DNA from 2 places in the Clostridium taeniosporum genome. Region 2 is predicted to be linked to the other one. Evidence: a T-box and tRNA genes for the amino acid it is inferred to sense, from the RefSeq annotation. Region 2 holds a T-box; the other holds one or more tRNA genes.
What was found. The T-box of region 2 lies ahead of asnS (asparagine--tRNA ligase). A T-box ahead of a tRNA ligase gene usually reads a tRNA of that ligase, here a tRNA-Asn.

Region 1 (11,136 bases), 250 kb from region 2:
TGATATGGTTATACATTTAGGAGACAATATTGAAGATGCTGAGGAAATATTAAAAGATTTTCATGGAGAAGTATATATTGTAAGTGGAAATTGTGATTATAGTGATAAATATCCTAAGGAAGGGATTTTGAATATAGAGGATACTAGAATATTTTTTACTCATGGAGATTTATATGGAGTTAAGTATGGATTAAATAATATTTATTATAAGACAAAGGAGTTAAATGCTGATATAGGTCTTTTTGGTCATACTCATATTTCAATGATAGAAAGATATGATGATGTAATATTGATGAATCCAGGCAGTATATCATTGCCTAGAAACAATGGAAGACATATAGGATTTATAGAGGTTGAAAAAGGCATAGAACCTAGTGTTTATTTAGAAAACATTAATGTATAAAATAAGCAGAACAGTATAATATTAAAGAAAACAACAAAAAATATAATATTTTTTTTTAAAAAAGTATTGACGGATTAATTTAGATATTGTAGAATAGTCATTGTCGTCAGGAGATAACAACAATGACTCCGGGGTGTGGCGCAGATGGGAGCGCGCGTGGTTTGGGACCATGAGGTCGCAGGTTCGATCCCTGTCACCCCGACCAATTAAATGTAATATTGCGGGTGTAGCTCAATGGTAGAGCCCTAGCCTTCCAAGCTAGTTACGTGAGTTCGATTCTCATCACCCGCTCCATTATTCATTGTTAACTTATAATTCTTGATGAATGTTCGAGTAGTTAAAACATGGTAAATGAAAAAACACTTGACATAAATATGAGAATAACTTATAATAATAAGGGTTCTCAAGGGAAGTTCAGCAAGCAATTTTAAAAAGTAAAAAAAGTGCTTGACAGAATAAATCTTATGAATTAAAATAATAAACGTTGTAATGAGAGATTAAATAAATAAAATATGCGTTTTTAGCTCAGCTGGATAGAGCAACGCCCTTCTAAGGCGTGGGCCAGGGGTTCGAATCCCTTAAAACGCACCATTAATTTCGGGGTGTGGCGCAGATGGGAGCGCGCGTGGTTTGGGACCATGAGGTCGCAGGTTCGATCCCTGTCACCCCGACCAATTACAACTAAATATGCGGGTGTAGCTCAATGGTAGAGCCCTAGCCTTCCAAGCTAGTTACGTGAGTTCGATTCTCATCATCCGCTCCATTAAAAATAATATGCGTTTTTAGCTCAGCTGGATAGAGCAACGCCCTTCTAAGGCGTGGGCCAGGGGTTCGAATCCCTTAAAACGCACCATATGGTGAACGTAGTTCAGTTGGTAGAGCGCCAGTTTGTGGCACTGGTTGTCGTGGGTTCGAGTCCCATCGTTCACCCCATATTGGGATGTCGCCAAGCGGTAAGGCAATGGACTTTGACTCCATTATGCGTAGGTTCGAATCCTGCCATCCCAGCCAATATGTGGTTCACTAGCTCAGTCGGTAGAGCACATGACTTTTAATCATGGTGTCCCGGGTTCGATTCCCGGGTGAGCCACCAAATTTAAAATGCAGATGTGGCGGAATTGGCAGACGCACTAGACTTAGGATCTAGCGCTTTACGGCGTGGGGGTTCGACTCCCTTCATCTGCACCAAGTATGCGGAAGTGACTCAATGGTAGAGTGCCACCTTGCCAAGGTGGATGTTGCGGGTTCGAGTCCCGTCTTCCGCTCCAGTTTAAATATAATACAAGATAAATATGCGGATATCGTATATCGGTAATACTCTAGCCTTCCAAGCTAGAAAGGTGGGTTCGATTCCCACTATCCGCTCCATTTAATATGCGTTATTAGCTCAGTTGGTAGAGCACCTGACTCTTAATCAGGGTGTCCCGGGTTCGATCCCCTGATAACGCACCAAAAAGAATGGTGAACGTAGTTCAGTTGGTAGAGCGCCAGTTTGTGGCACTGGTTGTCGTGGGTTCGAGTCCCATCGTTCACCCCATGTAATGGGATGTCGCCAAGCGGTAAGGCAATGGACTTTGACTCCATTATGCGTAGGTTCGAATCCTGCCATCCCAGCCAATATATGGTTCACTAGCTCAGTCGGTAGAGCACATGACTTTTAATCATGGTGTCCCGGGTTCGATTCCCGGGTGAGCCACCAAATTTAAAATGCAGATGTGGCGGAATTGGCAGACGCACTAGACTTAGGATCTAGCGCTTTACGGCGTGGGGGTTCGACTCCCTTCATCTGCACCAAGTATGCGGAAGTGACTCAATGGTAGAGTGCCACCTTGCCAAGGTGGATGTTGCGGGTTCGAGTCCCGTCTTCCGCTCCAGTTTAAATATAATACAAGATAAATATGCGGATATCGTATATCGGTAATACTCTAGCCTTCCAAGCTAGAAAGGTGGGTTCGATTCCCACTATCCGCTCCATTTAAACAACTGTTATCAGTTGTTTTTTTATTATATTTAAACATCTATAGCTCAGCTGGATAGAGCGTTGGACTTCGAATCCAAGCGTCGCAGGTTCGAATCCTGTTAGATGTACCATAAACATAGTAATACCAATAGTTCGTATTAAGTATAAACTGTTGGTATTTTTAATTCTATTAATATAAATATTTAAAATATGTTACATAAATATATAAAACAATATATTTATAACAAGCTTATTAGTGAGAATTAGTAGAAGGTATAGATTTAAATTTAATAAATAGAATTAAAAAAATAGTTTAAATAATAAATTAAAGGTGGATTAAGATAGCATTAAATAAAGAAGAGTATATACTTATAATAGAATATAGACATAGGGACTTCTAATTTATACTATAAAAATTAATTATAGAGAAGTTAAATTATTATATTAGTTAGAATATTAATTATAAAATGAATTATTAATATATTTAGATAATTTATCAACAATTACAAACAAAAAAAATGAAATGCTTGTGGATATCTTTAAGAGAACGTATTACAAATATATAATTATATTTTATAGAGTAAAGAAATACTAATTAATATTATAATATTTAAGCAAAATAACTTTTAACGTATTTATGAAAATACTTTAAAAGTTATTTTTTTATAGAAAGTAGAGGTTTTATTATTGTACAGATCAATTATAAAAATTCTTAAAATTTTAAAAACTGATAAATATCAAGTTAAAGCAAATATTAGTTAAAAATGAGAGGGTGGGTAGGCGATTCGAGAATAAAGAATTAATAGTTTAGAGTTAAGGGGATAATTATTCAATGGAATGTAAATATAAAGTTTTAATATAGAAAGATATATATCTTTAGAAAGTCTTAAGACTTTTAACCAGAACTCTCAATTCTTAATTATTCACTCTAAACTAAAAAGTGTGACATAGCCACTTTGTTCATAATAATAATATAATTTTTGTTTAATATTTGTTTAATATATGTACATAATAATATTGAAGTGTAATATATTATTAATATAGCGGTAAAAACTTTTCCTAGTGTATCATTATAAGGAATATTAAGAAAATAAAAATAAATAATAATAAATTAAATATATTCTAAAAAAATAGACAATCAGATATATATTTACATTATTCGATATGATAGAATAAATCTCGTCGCTAAGAGGTGACAACAAATAACACAGAATTAAATGTTTGGAAAGATACATTTGAAAAAAGTGTTGACAAGAAAGTAACTAAATGTTACACTGATAAAGTCGCTTGAGGGTGACAAGTTAAAACAAAAGTTGACAATAAAGTCAACTAAAGAAAAAATTGGTCTTTGAAAATTGAACAGAAGAAACATTAAAATAAACCAGCAATTCTTTATTTAAAGTAAGTCAAGATTAAACTTTTTATTGAGAGTTTGATCCTGGCTCAGGACGAACGCTGGCGGCGTGCCTAACACATGCAAGTCGAGCGATGAAGCTCCTTCGGGAGTGGATTAGCGGCGGACGGGTGAGTAACACGTGGGCAACCTGCCTCATAGAGAGGGATAGCCTTCCGAAAGGAAGATTAATACCTCATAAGATTGTAGTTTCGCATGAAACAGCAATAAAAGGAGCAATCCGCTATGAGATGGGCCCGCGTCGCATTAGCTAGTTGGTAAGGTAATGGCTTACCAAGGCAACGATGCGTAGCCGACCTGAGAGGGTGATCGGCCACATTGGGACTGAGACACGGCCCAGACTCCTACGGGAGGCAGCAGTGGGGAATATTGCACAATGGGGGAAACCCTGATGCAGCAACGCCGCGTGAGTGATGACGGTCTTCGGATTGTAAAACTCTGTCTTTGGGGACGATAATGACGGTACCCAAGGAGGAAGCCACGGCTAACTACGTGCCAGCAGCCGCGGTAATACGTAGGTGGCAAGCGTTGTCCGGATTTACTGGGCGTAAAGGGAGCGTAGGTGGATATTTAAGTGGGATGTGAAATACTCGGGCTTAACCTGGGTGCTGCATTCCAAACTGGATATCTAGAGTGCAGGAGAGGAAAGTGGAATTCCTAGTGTAGCGGTGAAATGCGTAGATATTAGGAAGAACACCAGTGGCGAAGGCGACTTTCTGGACTGTAACTGACACTGAGGCTCGAAAGCGTGGGGAGCGAACAGGATTAGATACCCTGGTAGTCCACGCCGTAAACGATGAATACTAGGTGTAGGAGCTGTCATGGCTTCTGTGCCGCCGCTAACGCATTAAGTATTCCGCCTGGGGAGTACGGTCGCAAGATTAAAACTCAAAGGAATTGACGGGGGCCCGCACAAGCAGCGGAGCATGTGGTTTAATTCGAAGCAACGCGAAGAACCTTACCTAGACTTGACATCTCCTGAATTACTCTTAATCGAGGAAGTCGCTTCGGCGACAGGAAGACAGGTGGTGCATGGTTGTCGTCAGCTCGTGTCGTGAGATGTTGGGTTAAGTCCCGCAACGAGCGCAACCCTTATTGTTAGTTGCTACCATTTAGTTGAGCACTCTAGCGAGACTGCCGTGGTTAACGCGGAGGAAGGTGGGGATGACGTCAAATCATCATGCCCCTTATGTCTAGGGCTACACACGTGCTACAATGGCTGGTACAGAGAGACGCAATACCGTGAGGTGGAGCTAAACTTTAAAACCAGTCTCAGTTCGGATTGTAGGCTGAAACTCGCCTACATGAAGCTGGAGTTGCTAGTAATCGCGAATCAGAATGTCGCGGTGAATACGTTCCCGGGCCTTGTACACACCGCCCGTCACACCATGAGAGTTGGCAATACCCAAAGTTCGTGAGCTAACCCGTAAGGGAGGCAGCGACCTAAGGTAGGGTCAGCGATTGGGGTGAAGTCGTAACAAGGTAGCCGTAGGAGAACCTGCGGCTGGATCACCTCCTTTCTATGGAGAAATCTAGTTAACAAGACGTTTAACTAGTATTAAAATAAATGCTTACTTAATTAAGAAGGTTTATTTAATGATTTCTGTTCAATTTTGAAAGACTAAGTCTTTCAAGTTGAGGGCTTATAGCTCAGCTGGTTAGAGCGCACGCCTGATAAGCGTGAGGTCGATGGTTCGAGTCCATTTAAGCCCACCATTGTTCTTTGAAAATTGCACATAATAAATTGTATATAATACAACAAGCCAAGAATATATTCTTTGTAATAATTGAAATAATTACCTAGATAATTACTCAAATTAATATTGGCAAATTGTTTTTTTGTTTTTAAACAAATAAAACAATGTTACGAAGTTTAGTGGCGATAAATACGAGGAAACGAATATTTTATGCTCGGAGCGTATTGTGATACGTGAGTACATAAAATATGAAGTTGACAAAGTAGTTAGCGACAATAAATGAGTAAAAGGTCAAGCTACAAAGGGCGCATGGTGAATGCCTTGGCATCAGGAGCCGATGAAGGACGTGATAAGCTGCGATAAGCTTCGGGTAGGCGCACATAGCCAGAGATCCGGAGATGTCCGAATGAGGAAACTCACATGGGAAACCCCATGTATCGTAAAGTGAATACATAGCTTTATGAAGGTAAACCCAGGGAACTGAAACATCTAAGTACCTGGAGGAAGAGAAAGAAAAATCGATTTTCTTAGTAGCGGCGAGCGAAAGGGAAAGAGCCCAAACCAAAGATTTATCTTTGGGGTTGCGGACAGAACATTAACGAGAAGTTGTAATTAACCGAACACAACTGGAAAGTTGGACCGTAGGAGGTAATAGTCCTGTAAGTAAAAGTTATAACAATCAAGTTCTGATCCAGAGTACCACGAGACACGTGAAACCTTGTGGGAAGCAGGGAGGACCACCTCCCAAGGCTAAATACTACCTGATGACCGATAGTGAAGCAGTACCGTGAGGGAAAGGTGAAAAGAACCCCGGGAGGGGAGTGAAATAGAACCTGAAACCATGTGCCTACAACCGATCAAAGCACCTTATGTGTGTGATGATGTGCTTTTTGTAGAACGAGCCAACGAGTTACGGTATGTAGCAAGGTTAAGTACTTAAGGTACGGAGCCGAAGGGAAACCGAGTCTTAATAGGGCGACTAGTTGCATGCTGTAGACCCGAAACCGGGTGACCTATCCATGGCCAGGTTGAAGCGAGGGTAAAACCTCGTGGAGGACCGAACCACGTTGCTGTTGAAAAAGCATGGGATGAGCTGTGGATAGCGGAGAAATTCCAATCGAACTCGGATATAGCTGGTTCTCCTCGAAATAGCTTTAGGGCTAGCGTCGGAAAATGTGAGTACTGGGGGTAGAGCACTGAATGGGCTAGGGGGCATAGCGCTTACCGAACCTTATCAAACTCCGAATACCAGATACTATCAGTCCGGCAGTCAGACTGCGAAAGATAAGTTCCGTAGTCAAAAGGGAAACAGCCCAGATCGTCAGCTAAGGTCCCAAAGTGTAAGTTAAGTGGAAAAGGATGTGGGATTTCTAAGACAACTAGGATGTTGGCTTAGAAGCAGCCACTCATTAAAAGAGTGCGTAATAGCTCACTAGTCAAGAGATCCTGCGCCGAAAATGTCCGGGGCTCAAACTTACCACCGAAGCTACGGGTTCACACTTTGTGTGAGCGGTAGAGGAGCGTCGTAATCGGGCTGAAGTCGTACCGTAAGGAGCGGTGGACTGATTACGAGTGAGAATGTTGGCATTAGTAGCGAGATGTAGGTGAGAATCCTACAGGCCGAATACCTAAGGTTTCCTCAGGAAGGTTCGTCCGCTGAGGGTTAGTCGGGACCTAAGCTGAGGCCGAAAGGCGTAGGCGATGGACAATCGGTTGATATTCCGATACCACTATTATCGTTATTATCGATGGTGTGACGGAGAAGGATAGGATGTGCTAGCTATTGGATGCTAGTCTAAGCGTTTAGGGAGTTAGAATAGGCAAATCCGTTCTAACAATCCTGAGGCGTGATGGGGAAGGTTCTACGGAACCGAAGTATCTGATTCCATGCTTCCAAGAAAAGCATCTAGAAAGAGAAGTAGTGCCCGTACCGCAAACCGACACAGGTAGGTGAGGAGAGAATCCTAAGGCCGGCGGAAGAATTGCAGTTAAGGAACTAGGCAAATTGACCCCGTAACTTCGGGAGAAGGGGTGCCTGCGAGAGCAGGCCGCAGAGAATAGGCACAAGCAACTGTTTAACAAAAACACAGGTCTCTGCTAAAGCGAAAGCTGATGTATAGGGGCTGACGCCTGCCCGGTGCTGGAAGGTTAAGGGGAACACTTAGCGTAAGCGAAGGTGTGAACTTAAGCCCCAGTAAACGGCGGCCGTAACTATAACGGTCCTAAGGTAGCGAAATTCCTTGTCAGGTAAGTTCTGACCCGCACGAATGGCGTAATGACTTGTGCACTGTCTCAACTGCAAATCCGGCGAAGTTGTAGTGCGAGTGAAGATGCTCGCTACCCGCGATTGGACGGAAAGACCCCGTAGAGCTTTACTGTAGCTTAGCATTGAATTTCGGTATTGTCTGTACAGGATAGGTGGGAGACTGGGAAATCAGAGCGTCAGCTTTGATGGAGTCATCCTTGGGATACCACCCTGATAGTACTGGAATTCTAACTGGATGCCATGAATCTGGTGACAGGACATTGTTAGGTGGGCAGTTTGACTGGGGCGGTCGCCTCCTAAAAAGTAACGGAGGCGCCCAAAGGTTCCCTCAGAACGGTCGGAAATCGTTCGTAGAGTGCAAAGGCATAAGGGAGCCTGACTGCGAGACCTACAAGTCGAGCAGGGACGAAAGTCGGGCTTAGTGATCCGGTGGTACCTCGTGGGAGGGCCATCGCTCAACGGATAAAAGCTACCTCGGGGATAACAGGCTGATCTCCCCCAAGAGTTCACATCGACGGGGAGGTTTGGCACCTCGATGTCGGCTCGTCGCATCCTGGGGCTGAAGTAGGTCCCAAGGGTTGGGCTGTTCGCCCATTAAAGCGGCACGCGAGCTGGGTTCAGAACGTCGTGAGACAGTTCGGTCCCTATCCGTCGCGGGCGCAGGAAATTTGAGAAGAGCTGTCCTTAGTACGAGAGGACCGGGATGGACCGACCTATGGTGTACCAGTTGTTTCGCCAGAAGCATAGCTGGGTAGCTAAGTCGGGACGGGATAAACGCTGAAAGCATCTAAGCGTGAAGCCTCCTTCAAGATGAGATTTCCCATAGCGTAAGCTAGTAAGACCCCTTGAAGACTACAAGGTTGATAGGTCAGAGGTGTAAGTATGGTAACATATTTAGCTGACTGATACTAATAGGTCGAGGGCTTGACCAATAAATATTGTATACAAATTATGTGCAATTTTGAAAGAACATTCTTTCAAAATATTCCGCGATAGCTCAATGGTGGAGCACTCGGCTGTTAACCGATAGGCTGGAGGTTCGAGTCCTCTTCGCGGAGCCAATTTGATATTTCAAAGTCGATTTAATCGGCTTTTTTTTTATGTTTAGGAAAGTATAGAACTTTAAAATATATATTTTTAGAAAGTCTTAAGACTTTCAATCAAAATTCTTAACTTTCAATTATATATTTTCAACTAAAAGTGTGGCGTAGCCACTTTTTTGTTGTCTTAAATTATTTATATATACATGTAATAATTTTGTAACAAAAGTAAAAATAATGTATTATATAATTGTATGTGTAGTAATTTGGTGAACTTAATAAGTAGACAAGCTATTAATAATGGAAAAGTGCGGGGGTCAACAATAAATGAGTAATAATATTAATTATAGAAGAAGAAGAAGTAACGGAAAGAATAAAAAAAAGAAAATAATTTTATTTTCTTCAATAGTTTTAGCAGTAGTAGTAGCAGGAATGTTATCTGCTAAATATATTCATAGTAAAAATATTAATGCTGATGCAAGTGAATTTAATAATAAGGGAGTTGCAACGGAAAATAAAGTAGAAGCAGTTCCAGTAGAAGAACCTAAAGAAAAACCTAAATTAGAAAATTCTGGATATTTAACAGCGAAAGAGGATTCAAATGCAGATTCAGCTGAATTTGTAGAGAAGTATTTATATCAACAAAGTCTGGGTCAAATGCCAGAAGGAGCTAATGGTCATAAAGTAGCATATTTAACTTTTGATGATGGTCCATCGGAAACTGTAACACCAGAAGTTTTAAGCGTATTAAAAGAGAAAGGTGTAAAAGCTACTTTCTTTGTATTAGGTAAATCTATAAATGAGAGCGATAAAACTAAAGAATTATTAAAAGAGACAGTAAAAGATGGACATGCAATTGCTAGTCACACATATTCACATGATTATCATTACTTATATCCACATAGAACTGTAAGTATTGAAAACTTTATGAGTGATATAGAAAAAAATAATGAAACGTTTAGACAAGTTTTAGGAAAAGATTTTGTAACTAAAACAATTAGATTTCCTGGTGGATTAATGTCTTGGAAAGGAAAAGATGCAATAAAAGAAAAATTACAAGAGGGTGGATATCATTATATTGAATGGAATTCTTTATCTAAGGATGCAGAAGGAAAAGCTAAAGTTGCATCAGAATTATTAGAAGAAGTTAAAAAAAGTGTTTCAGGAAGAGAAAAAGCAGTTATATTAATGCATGATGCTGCAGGAAAACAAGAAACTGCAAAGGCTTTACCACAAGTAATAGATTATTTAAGAGAACAAGGTTATGAATTTAGAAGTATAAAATAAGACATATGAAAATAAATAACAAGTCAAAGATGTGACGGATATTTTGTGAAGTATAATAACTTAGGTTTTGCTAATAGTTGTGTTATTAGTGGGTTCAAAGGAATAAGTAGTTTACAAAATAAACTAGTAAATATATAAAGAGGCTGCAAGGTCTCTTTTTTATTATAAGAAAAGTATAAATAGGTATAATGTATATAGGAGGTATTTATATGAAAAAGATTCTTTTAGTTGAAGATGAAGAGAGTATAAGAGGCTTTATTAAAATAAATTTAAAAAGAAATGATTTTGAAGTTATAGAAGCAGGAACAGGTGAAGAAGGTCTTAAAGCAGCTGAGGAATTCAATATTGATTTAGCAATTTTAGATGTTATGCTTCCTGGGATAGATGGTTTTAAAGTTTGTGATGAATTAAGAAAGCGATATCCTAAAATAGGAATTGTAATGCTTACAGCACGTACTCAAGATATGGATAAAATAATGGGGTTAGAATATGGAGCAGATGATTATATAATAAAACCATTTAATCCATTGGAGTTGGTTCTTAGAATTAAAGCTATATTAAGAAGAATTGGAAATAAAAATGAAGAAAAAGAGGATGAAGAAAGATTAATAATGGAACCATTTATAATAGATTTATATTCGCAGAAGTTATTTAAAAATAATTTAGAAATAGATGTAACTCCTAAAGAGTATTTACTTATGAAATTATTTTTAAAAAATCCTAATAAAGCATTTTCTAGAGATGAGCTTTTAAATTTAATATGGGGATATAATTATTTTGGTGATCCTAAATTAATAGATGTTAACATCAGACGTTTAAGGGCTAAAATTGAGGATAATCCATCACAACCTAAATTTATAGAAACAATATGGGGTAAGGGATATAGATGGAAAGGATAATAAAATGAAGAGTATTAAAAACACTTTAATTAAAAATTTTTTATTTTTAATATTATTTATTGTTATTTGTATGAATCTTCTTTTGGGAACTTTTGTTAAGAAGTATTATTATGATAATGCAGAAACTTTATTAAGAAATCAAATAGAAATAGCAACAAATTTTTATAATA
Region 2 (11,136 bases):
TTTTCAACATATTCCGTATTTAAATGAACAAAATGAATCAAAAGGGTTAAATTTAGTTTATACAGCAGCAATCCATTTAGAACCAATGGGGCTATATTCAAATAAGATAAAAAGTTTAGATGAATTATCTAATGGAGATACAATAGCGATACCTAATGATCCATCAAATGAAGCAAGAGCATTAAAGTTATTAGCTTCAAAAGGAATTATAAAAGTATCAGATGGTGAATTAATTACACCAAAGGATATAACAGAAAACAGCAAAAAATTAAAATTTAATGAATTAGAAGCAGCAAGCATACCAAGAGTATTAGAGGATTCTGAAGCAGCTGTAATAAATGGAAATTATGCAATACCAGCAGGATTTAGTCCATTATCAGATGCAATAATAAGCGAAGATAAGAATTCTGAAGCAGCAAAGCCTTATGCAAATATAATTGTTGTTAAAAAAGGTGATGAAGAAAAAGAAAAAATTAAAGCATTAACTGAAGCATTCACTTCACCAGAAGTAAAGGAATTTATAGAAAAAAAATATAATGGTGCAGTTATACCAGTATTTTAATTATTAAAATCCCTTAGAACATTATACTAAGGGATTTTTTGTTATGTAAAATTATATTTAGATTTTAAAATAAAACAATCATTTTAAAGATTTCATTAAAATGATTTTACAATTTAAGATTTTATTATTTTTATAGATTTAACATTTTGGATAATAATTTTTAGTTCTAAGTCAATGATTAAGTAATTAGAATATATTTCAATAAAAATAACAGCTGATATTTGCACTCACGTAATGAAGAGTAGAAAATATCAGCTGCACAAAAACTTAATGATTTATTTTAAATAATAACTCAAATAAATAAGTTGTTTTAACACAATTTCCGTGGGTTGTGTTATTTCATACATTTTTAACTAAGAATTAAATTTAAAAATCAAGTAGTTAAGTTATTTATAGTTTAAATTTCTCTAGAATTCAGAAGTTCCAGGAGTTCTAGGGAATGGAATTACGTCTCTGATATTTGTCATACCAGTGATGTACATGATTAATCTTTCAAATCCTAAACCAAATCCAGCATGTTTAGTTTCTCCATATTTTCTTAATTCTAAATACCACCAGTAATCTTCTTTCTTAAGATCTAATTCAGCCATTCTAGCTTCTAAAACATCAAGTCTTTCTTCTCTTTGGCTACCACCAATAATTTCACCGATACCTGGTACTAGAAGGTCAGTTGCAGCAACAGTTTTATTATCATCATTCATTCTCATATAGAATGCTTTGATATCTTTAGGATAATCTGTTACAAATAGTGGTTTCTTAAAGTGTTCTTCTGTAAGATATCTTTCATGTTCAGTTTGTAAATCTATACCCCAAGATACAGGATAATCGAATTTTGTATCGCATTTTTCTAATATTTCAACAGCTTCTGTGTAAGTAACTCTAGCAAAATCTGATGAAACAACATGATTTAATCTTTCTAATAATCCTTTATCAACAAATGAATTGAAGAATTGTAATTCTTCTGGACATTCATCCATAACGTATTTTATAACATATTTAAGCATTGCTTCAGCAAGTTCCATATCGTCTTGTAAATCAGCAAAAGCTATTTCAGGTTCTATCATCCAGAATTCAGCTGCATGTCTTGTTGTATTAGAATTTTCAGCTCTAAATGTAGGACCAAATGTATATATGTTTCTAAATGCTAATGCGAAACATTCAGCATTTAATTGTCCAGAAACAGTAAGATTAGTTTCTTTACCAAAGAAGTCTTTTGTATAATCAATTTCACCTTCTTTAGTTAATTCTGGAGCCTTAGGATCAAGAGTAGTTACTCTAAACATTTCTCCAGCACCTTCACAGTCACTACCAGTAATTATTGGAGTGTGAGTGTAAACAAATCCTTGTTCTTGGAAGAATTTATGTATTGCATAAGCAGCAACTGAACGTACTCTAAATGTTGCAGAAAATGCATTACTTCTTGGTCTTAAATGTGCAATTGATCTTAAGTATTCAAAAGTATGTCTTTTCTTTTGAAGTGGGTAATCAGAATTTGACATTCCTTCAATAACTATTTCTTTAGCTTGAATTTCAAATGGTTGCTTAGCATCTGGTGTAGCAACTAATGTACCAACAACTGAGATTGAAGAGCTTATTGGTAATTTTGAAATTTCTTTAAAGTTACCTAATTTGTCATCAAAAACTACTTGAATATTTTTAAAGAAAGAACCATCATTTATTTCAATGAAACCAAAAGCATTAGATGCTCTTAAAGTTCTTATCCAACCTGATATTGTTATTTCTTTTGAAAGAAATTTATCAGTTTCTCTATAAATTTTTTTTATTAAAACTGTATTTTTCATTTATATTACCTCCATATTTTAATTCATTATATATTTAATTCATCTATATGATTAACATATAATAATGAGTTAATATTTATTTTTATTACTTAAAATTGTTTTAATATTTCTAATTATTTATTAGTACTATTATTTGATGGTACATAAATCATTTTTTATTTAACTAAATTTTTAGAAAAGTTATTTTTTTAAGGGATACTCATAAAACTTATAAAATACGGTATTTTATAAGTTATTCATAGATTTTTAGTAATATAATTTACTAAAAAACAAAAAAACTCCCGTCCCGTATGGGACGAAAGTATTAATTCGTGGTACCACCCAATTTGTCATATAAATAAATAATTTATATGACCTCTCTTAAAAATAATAACGAGATTTTCCCGTCTAAGCCTACTAATTTTTATTAAAACTTTCGGTTAGAAACTCAGAGATGTTCTTCAGAATAGACTTCGTATAAGGCTTACACCATCCCTTATTCGCTAAGACTACAGTCTAGACATACTCTTCTCATCAAAGCAATTACTATATTACATTGTGTATAATTTTACAGTATTTTTTTTGCAAATGCAACAATGTTATTCTAACCCTTTTTCAAAACTATTAATTAATTTTGCAGGAAAGTTTAATAAAGTCATATCTTTTACAATTCTAGGATATTCATATTCTAATTCTTTAATTTGAGTTTTTACTTCATTAATTTCATTGATATCTAATAAACAATAAGTAAGATTAGGTCTACCTATTTTAGGTTTTCCTATACTGCCACAATTTATATACATTTTTTTATCAAAATTTTTAACAGAAGGAATATGAGTATGTGCACAAACTAAAATATCCTCTTCCATAGTTTCTATTATATTTTTAGTATCTTCAGCATCTTCAAATAAATATTGATTAAGTATGCTTGGACTACCATGAACAAACAATATTTTTTTACCTTGAATATTAATACTAATAGATGATGGAAGGTTACTCAAAAAATATCTATTTTGTGTTCTAAGTTCATTATATGTCCAAGGTAGAGAAAATTTATTTGTTTCAGTTTCTCTTATAAAAGTATAATCATTATCTACAACAGATTTATCATAATTTCCTTGAATACAAAGAATATTTCTTCTTTTAATCATTGCGATAACTTCATTTGGATGAGGACCGTATCCAACTAAATCACCTAAACAAATAATTGTATCTACTCTTTCACTATCTATATCTTGTAATGCTCTAATAAGTGAATAAATATTTCCATGTATATCTGAAATTATTGCTATTTTCATAACTAACTCCCCTTATGCTTAAATATACTTGCTACGTTTTAAATATTAATATCTACTTAAAACAGCGAATAAATATAAAATTATTAAATATATTATATCATTATAATATTATTTTTATATGCAAAGTTATATAATAAATTTTATAGAATATTTTAATTTATAGTTTAGAAATAATATATAAAAAGCTATGCTTTGAATGTATGATTGTACATTAAGAATCTGTTAAGCTTATATAAAAATGGATTGATTATTATAAAAATTAAGGGGTTGATTTTATGAAGACTAATAGGGTTTTAAATGTAATAAAAGAAATGAAGTTGCAAGGACTTTCTCAAATTATAGTTACATCACCGGCATCAATTTATTACCTTGTAGGTAAAAGAATTTCACCAGGAGAAAGAATGGTTGTACTTTATATAAATTCATCTGGAAATCATAAGTTTATTGTTAATAAACTTTTTCCAATAGAAGAGGATTTAGGTGTAGATATTGTTTGGTATACAGATAGTGATGATGCAGTTGATGTATTAAGTAAGGTATTAGAAAGAGATAAAGTTTTAGGTATAGATAAAGATTGGAGTGCTAAATTTTTAATAAGGTTAATGGAACTTAATGTAGTTAAAGGTTTTGTTAATTCATCTCCAATAATTGATAGTCTAAGAATGATTAAAGATGCTGAAGAAATTGATCTTATGAGAAAATCATCACAAATTAATGATAGAGTTATGTTAAAACTTCAATCAGAACTTAAAGAGGGTATGACAGAAAAATATTATCAAAGATTACTAGCTGAGATATATGAAGAAGAAGGAGCTAGTGGTTTTTCATTTACTCCTATAGTAGCCTTTGATACTAATGGTGCAGATCCTCATAGTGAATGTGGAAGCACGAAGTTAAAGAAGGGTGATACAATAGTTTTAGATATAGGTGGAATATACAATTATTATTGTTCTGATATGACTAGGACAGTATTTTTTGGAGAAGAACCTAATAATCATAAGAAAGAAATATATGAAATAGTTAAGCAAGCAAATATACAAGGTATTAACAAAGTAAAGGATGGGATTAAATTTTCAGAAATAGATTTTGCTGCACGAAATTATATAGAAAATAAGGGATATGGGAAATTTTTTACCCATAGAACAGGTCATAGTATAGGCTTAGAAACTCATGATAAAGGTGATGTAAGTTCAATAAATCATGATGAAGTTAAAGCTGGGATGATATTTTCAATTGAACCTGGGATATATTTGAAAGATGATATAGGAGTTAGAATAGAAGATTTGGTATTAGTAACTAAAGATGGTGCAGAAGTTTTAAATTCAGTAACTAAAGAACTTACAATAATATAATATTGTATAGAGAGTATTATAAATTTTAGTTAAGAATTTAGAGGTGAAAATGGAGAGTTAAGTAATAAGTTTCAAATTGAAATTTAAATATATATATTTTTAAAGTCTATAGATAAAAAACGCTTAACTCTCATCTATTCATTTTCAATTTTAGTCATATGAAAATAAATAACAAGTTAAAGATGCTATGGATATCTTGTGAAATACAATGACTTGGAACCTGCTAATAGTTGTGCTATTAGTAGGTTCCAAGGAAGAAGTATTTCACAAAATAAACTAGCATACTGACTAGTTATTTATTTAAATGTGTATTAATAAATTATTTTTCTTGATTAAGATATTCTTCACCAACAATAACAACATCTCCAGCACCAACTGTAAGAAGTAAGTCATTAGGTTTAACAGAATTTTTTACATATTCTAATGCTTCAGCATGAGAATGAACATTTATACATTTAACACCTTTAGCTCTTAAAGCCTTCCCTAAATCATTTGAAGAAACTAATCCATTATTTTTTTCACGAGCTGCATATATATCCATTAAAACTACTTCATCAGCATCAAAAAATGCTTCTGTAAATTCATCAAAAAGTGTTTTTGTTCTTGTATAAGTATGAGGTTGGAACACACAAAAAGTTTTATTATGAGGTATTTTCTTTGATGTTTTTAAAGTTGCTTTTATTTCTACTGGATGATGAGCATAATCATCAATAACAGTAACTCCATTTACCTCACCTTTATATTCAAATCTTTTATGAGCACCTCTACATTCTGATAATCCACATATAATATCTTCATTATTAATATTAAAGATAAGTGATACACAAATTGAAGAAAGAGCATTTAATATATTGTGTTCTCCAGGATTATTTAAAGTTAAATTAAATAATTTTTTATCACCATTATAAACTTCAAAAGAAGCACAACCTTTTTCATTAAAAGTTATATTTCTAGCTGTAACATCAGCATCTTTAAGTCCATAACTTAAAGTATTACATTTAACTTTAGATAAGATGGTCTTTACTCGAGAATCACCAACATACCCTATTAAATAACCGTCTTCAGGAATTAAATTTGCAAATTTTTCAAATGTTTCAGTAATTTCATCTATGTCTTTATAGTAATCTAAATGGTCTGCATCTATATTTAAGATTACTCCAATATAAGGGAAGAAATTTAAAAATGAACGTTTATATTCGCAAGCTTCTGTTAAAAAGTAATCACTATTACCTATTCTAAAATTACCACCAATAACATCTAATTCTCCACCAACAAGTATAGTTGGATCTAAATTGGCTTTTAAAGTAATATTAGAAAGCATAGAAGTGCAAGTCGTTTTTCCATGAGTTCCAGAAATAGCAACATTGTATTTATGTCCCCTCATTATATTTCCTAAGAATTCAGCCCTATTCATTAAATCTATATTATTTTCTCTAGCATAAACAAGTTCAGGGTTATTTTCAGGTATAGCAGCTGTATAAACCACTAAATCAACATTTTTTATGTTTTCTTTACTATGTCCTATGTAAATATCAGCTCCAGCAAGTCTTAATTTATTTAAGATTCCGGATTCTTTGAAATCTGAACCAGAAACTTTATATCCACTATTTAATAAAACAGCAGCAAGACCACTCATACTTATTCCACCAATACCAACAAAGTGGACCTTTTTATCTCTATCTTTTATAAAATTGAAAGACAAAATATCAACTCCTTTATATTAATTATATCCTAAACAATAATCGCAAATTACTCTATAAAAAATATTTGCATACTTATTTATAATTATATACATTTTTCCATAAATGAAATACAAAAAAATATAATTACTCAAATTATTCTATGTTATTTTTCTAAATATGTGAAGAATTTTCGTAATTAAGAACTTTTGTTTTTAAAAACCATTGATATTGAATATAATTTAGAATAAAATATGAATGTTAAGTATAATAAAATTAAAAATAATTCGTAAATAATTGATGTAGGTGATTTTTATGGAAAAGTTAAGTAGAAATAATAGAGTGGTTGCTATAACAAAAATTTTAATAGAAAATTCAAATAAAATAATAGGATTGAATAAGTTTTCAGAATTATTAAATGCAGCAAAATCTACTATAAGTGAAGATGTAGTTATAATAAGAGAACTTTTAGAAAAATTTAAAATGGGAAGAATAGAAACAATTGCAGGAGTTGCAGGTGGAATCAAATATATTCCTATGATTGGTGAGGATGTAGCTAGAGACTTTGCATTAAAGTTGTGTGATCAATTAAAGGATGACGGAAGAGTTATACCGGGTAACATAATATATATGACAGATGTAATGTATAATCCAGAAATTATTAGTACTGCAGGAGTTATGTTATCATCATGCTTTCAAGATAAAAATGTAGATTATGTTATAACTGTTGAAACAAAAGGAATACCTTTAGCTTACGAAGTAGCTAGAAATTTAGGGGTACAATTAGTAATAGCTAGAAGAAACAGCCAATTTACAGAAGGAACTACTGTTAGTATAAATTATGTATCGGGAAGTAGTGGAAGACTTCAACAAATGTCTCTTTCAAAGAAATCAATGAAGCCTAAGAGCAGATGTATATTTATTGATGATTTTATGAAGGCTGGAGGAACGGCTCTTGGAATTAAGGATTTATTAACAGAATTTGAAAGTGAATTAGTTGGAATTGGTGTATTAGTTGATAACAAAGAAATAAACAAGAAGTTAGTTGATGAATATGTTTCCATAGTAGAGTTAAAAGCGGTTGATAGAGACTCTATAATAGAAATTCAACCTTCAAAAAGATTTTTATAATGATTCGCATAAATAGAACAAAATTTCTAATATTTAGATAATTTTAGAAGGGTTTTAAAGATTTTCGTAGAATTTATAAGTATAAGTATTTTTAAATGCAACTTGGAGGTGTACGAAAATGCAAATCACAGATGTGAGAATTAGAAAAATATCTTCAGAAGGAAAAATGAAGGCCATAGTTTCAGTAACTTTTGATAATGAGTTTGTAGTACATGATATTAAAGTTATTGAAGGTCAAAATGGGTTATTTATAGCTATGCCTAGCAGAAAAACTCCAACTGGAGAATTTAAAGACATAGCTCATCCAATAGTTATGGATTCAAGGGAAAAGATACAAAAAGAGATTCTAGATGCCTATGAAAAAGCTATTAAAGAACAAGAAGTTGAAGAATAATAGTTTAATATTGAGAAAAAATGAGAGGAAGATAATACTTCCTTTTATTTTTGTACAAATTTAAGATGCGTTATATAAAACTTGAAATAAGAATTTGTTTCAAATATAATTAATTAGTATGAATTTAAAGAATGTTATGAGCATATTTTTTTTATATGTTTGTAAAAAAAGGTGGGATAACAATGTATAAATATGCCTTAGTGTTAGCGGCTGGACAAGGAAAAAGAATAAAATCAGATTTACCTAAAGTTTTACATAAAGTATGTGGAAAAGAAATGGTTAATCATGTTATAGATACTATAAGAAAAGCTGGAATACAAGATGCTAATATAATTATAGGAAAAGGAGCAGAACTTGTTAAGGAAAGAACTGAAGAAAAAAATGTAACTTACTCAATTCAATCTGAACAATTAGGAACAGGTCATGCTGTACAATGTGCATCTGAATTTTTAAAAGGAAAAAAAGGCACAGTTGCAGTTTTTACTGGAGATACTCCGTTGATAAAAGATTCTACAGTTGAAAATTTATTTAATACTCACATTAAAAATGGAAATGCAGCAACAATATTAACAGCTATTGTTGATGATGCAACAGGTTACGGAAGAATAATCAGAAGTGGTAATGAAGTATTAAAAATTGTAGAGCATAAAGACTGTAATGAAGAAGAATTAAAAGTTAATGAAATGAATTCTGCTATATATTGTTTTGATATAGAATTATTATATAAATCATTAAGTAAATTAAATAATAATAATAAGCAAGGTGAATATTATCTTACAGATGTTATAGAAATATTAAAATCTGAAGGTAATAAAATAGGTGCAGTTGTAACTGATTTTGAAGAAACTATAGGGGTTAACTCAAGAGTTCAATTGGCTCAAGCTGAAGAAATACTTAAGAATAGAATAAATTTAAAACATATGGAAAATGGTGTTACATTAATAGATCCTAAAACAGCTTATATAGGTATTGATGTAGAAATAGGAAAAGATACTATAATATATCCTAATAATATTATAGAAGGAAATACTATTATAGGAGAAAGATGTCTAATATATCAAAATTCAAGAATAAAAGATAGCGTTATAAAAAATGAAGTGGATATTCAATCTTCTGTTATTTTAGATAGTAAAATTGGTAATAATACTACTGTAGGTCCATTTGCATATATAAGACCTGAAACTGAAATTGGAGAAAAAGCAAGAATTGGGGATTTCGTAGAAATAAAGAAATCTACTATTGGAGATGGAACTAAAGTTTCTCATTTAACTTATATAGGTGATGCAGAAGTAGGTAAGGAATGTAATTTTGGTTGTGGTACAGTAGTTGTAAATTATGATGGAAAGAAAAAATATAAAACTATTATTGGAAATCATAGCTTTATAGGATGTAACACGAATTTAGTATCACCAGTAGAAGTAGGAGATAATACTTATATTGCAGCTGGTTCAACTATTACATCAGAAGTACATGAAGGTGAACTTGCAGTAGCAAGAGCTAAGCAAAGAAATATTAAAGGTTGGGTAGATAAAAAAGGATTAAAAAAATAATTTTAATTATAAATTAGCCAAAATTTAAGGAGGTCTTCTTATATTATGATAAGCCATGAAAGAAATATAAAAGTTTTTACTGGAAATTCACACTGTAAATTAGCACAAGATATAGCAGATATATTAGGTGTACCAGTTGGGAAATCTAAGGTAGCAACTTTTAGTGATGGAGAAATATGTGTAGATATTAATGAAACGGTAAGAGGTACTGATGTATTTATAGTACAATCAACATGTTCTCCTGTTAATAATAATTTAATGGAATTGTTAATAATGATAGATGCATTTAAAAGAGCATCAGCAGGTAGAATAACAGCAGTTATTCCTTACTATGGATATGCAAGACAAGATAGAAAGGCAAAATCAAGAGATCCAATCACAGCAAAATTAGTCGCTGATTTGATAACTGCAGCAGGAGCTCATAGAGTTTTAACTATGGATTTACATGCAGCTCAAATTCAAGGATATTTTAATATACCAGTAGATCATTTATTAGGAGCACCTATATTAGCTAAGCACTTTATATCAAAAGGATTAGCTGAGCAAGATGATGTGGTTGTAGTATCACCTGACTTAGGAAGTGTAACAAGAGCAAGAAAATTCGCAGATAATCTTCATGCACCAATAGCGATAATAGATAAAAGAAGACCTAAAGCGAATGTTTCAGAAATAATGAATATTATTGGTGAAGTTGAAGGTAAAAGATGTATATTAATTGATGATATGATAGATACAGCAGGAACTATTTCAAATGCTGCAAATGCACTTAAAGAATTAGGTGCTAAAAACGTATATGCATGTTGTACACATGGAGTTTTATCTGGACCAGCATGTGAAAGATTAGATCAATCTGCAATTGAAGAATTAGTATTATTAAATACTATTCCAGTAAATGTTGAAATGGAAAATATTAAAATCACTTCACTTTCTGTTGCTCCATTATTTGCAGAAGCAATAAAGAGAATATATGATGATGAACCAATAAGTAAATTATTTGAAGTATAATCTCTTTTATACATAAACAAAACCTCCTATGAAAATATCATGGGGGGTTTATTGATATGTTTTATTTATGTATTGTAAGTAATCTAAGGAAGGAGTAAATTTTTTTATGGATAAAGCTTTTGGAAAGGTTTTAATTATAGATGACGATATATATAATAATGAGATAATTGAAAGCCATTTAAAATTATCAGGTTATAAAACAAAAATAATTTTGAATGGAGAAAAAGCAAAATCAACATTTTTAAAATATTTACCTAATATAGTTTTATTAGATTTACTTACAAAAAACTTTGATGGTATAGATTTTTTAAAATGGGTAAGAAAACAAAGTAATATTCCAATTATAATAATTACTAAAAATGCATCTCTATTTGATAAAATTTT

Region 1: it encodes a tRNA-Asn, which carries the amino acid that the T-box ahead of asnS (asparagine--tRNA ligase) is inferred to sense. The anticodon was not compared.

The regions. Positions count from the first base shown of each region.
Region 1 covers NZ_CP017253.2:393,126-404,261, forward strand. The annotation lists gene BGI42_RS01885 (YfcE family phosphodiesterase) at 1-403, shown strand, start outside; tRNA gene BGI42_RS01890 (tRNA-Pro) at 533-608, shown strand; tRNA gene BGI42_RS01895 (tRNA-Gly) at 624-697, shown strand; tRNA gene BGI42_RS01900 (tRNA-Arg) at 918-994, shown strand; tRNA gene BGI42_RS01905 (tRNA-Pro) at 1,002-1,077, shown strand; tRNA gene BGI42_RS01910 (tRNA-Gly) at 1,093-1,166, shown strand; tRNA gene BGI42_RS01915 (tRNA-Arg) at 1,180-1,256, shown strand; tRNA gene BGI42_RS01920 (tRNA-His) at 1,261-1,336, shown strand; tRNA gene BGI42_RS01925 (tRNA-Gln) at 1,340-1,414, shown strand; tRNA gene BGI42_RS01930 (tRNA-Lys) at 1,421-1,496, shown strand; tRNA gene BGI42_RS01935 (tRNA-Leu) at 1,507-1,591, shown strand; tRNA gene BGI42_RS01940 (tRNA-Gly) at 1,597-1,671, shown strand; tRNA gene BGI42_RS01945 (tRNA-Gly) at 1,698-1,771, shown strand; tRNA gene BGI42_RS01950 (tRNA-Lys) at 1,780-1,855, shown strand; tRNA gene BGI42_RS01955 (tRNA-His) at 1,865-1,940, shown strand; tRNA gene BGI42_RS01960 (tRNA-Gln) at 1,946-2,020, shown strand; tRNA gene BGI42_RS01965 (tRNA-Lys) at 2,027-2,102, shown strand; tRNA gene BGI42_RS01970 (tRNA-Leu) at 2,113-2,197, shown strand; tRNA gene BGI42_RS01975 (tRNA-Gly) at 2,203-2,277, shown strand; tRNA gene BGI42_RS01980 (tRNA-Gly) at 2,304-2,377, shown strand; tRNA gene BGI42_RS01985 (tRNA-Arg) at 2,418-2,494, shown strand; rRNA gene BGI42_RS01990 (16S ribosomal RNA) at 3,784-5,297, shown strand; tRNA gene BGI42_RS01995 (tRNA-Ile) at 5,417-5,493, shown strand; rRNA gene BGI42_RS02000 (23S ribosomal RNA) at 5,764-8,672, shown strand; tRNA gene BGI42_RS02005 (tRNA-Asn) at 8,727-8,801, shown strand; gene BGI42_RS02010 (polysaccharide deacetylase family protein) at 9,108-10,067, shown strand; gene BGI42_RS02015 (response regulator transcription factor) at 10,277-10,966, shown strand; gene BGI42_RS02020 (sensor histidine kinase) at 10,971-11,136, shown strand, end outside.
Region 2 covers NZ_CP017253.2:140,276-151,411, forward strand. The annotation lists gene BGI42_RS00595 (MetQ/NlpA family ABC transporter substrate-binding protein) at 1-562, shown strand, start outside; gene asnS (asparagine--tRNA ligase) at 970-2,364, opposite strand; T-box leader at 2,653-2,890, opposite strand; gene BGI42_RS00605 (metallophosphoesterase family protein) at 2,943-3,641, opposite strand; gene BGI42_RS00610 (M24 family metallopeptidase) at 3,917-4,993, shown strand; gene murC (UDP-N-acetylmuramate--L-alanine ligase) at 5,313-6,695, opposite strand; gene purR (pur operon repressor) at 6,988-7,803, shown strand; gene spoVG (septation regulator SpoVG) at 7,922-8,197, shown strand; gene glmU (bifunctional UDP-N-acetylglucosamine diphosphorylase/glucosamine-1-phosphate N-acetyltransferase GlmU) at 8,380-9,747, shown strand; gene BGI42_RS00635 (ribose-phosphate diphosphokinase) at 9,793-10,752, shown strand; gene BGI42_RS00640 (response regulator transcription factor) at 10,859-11,136, shown strand, end outside.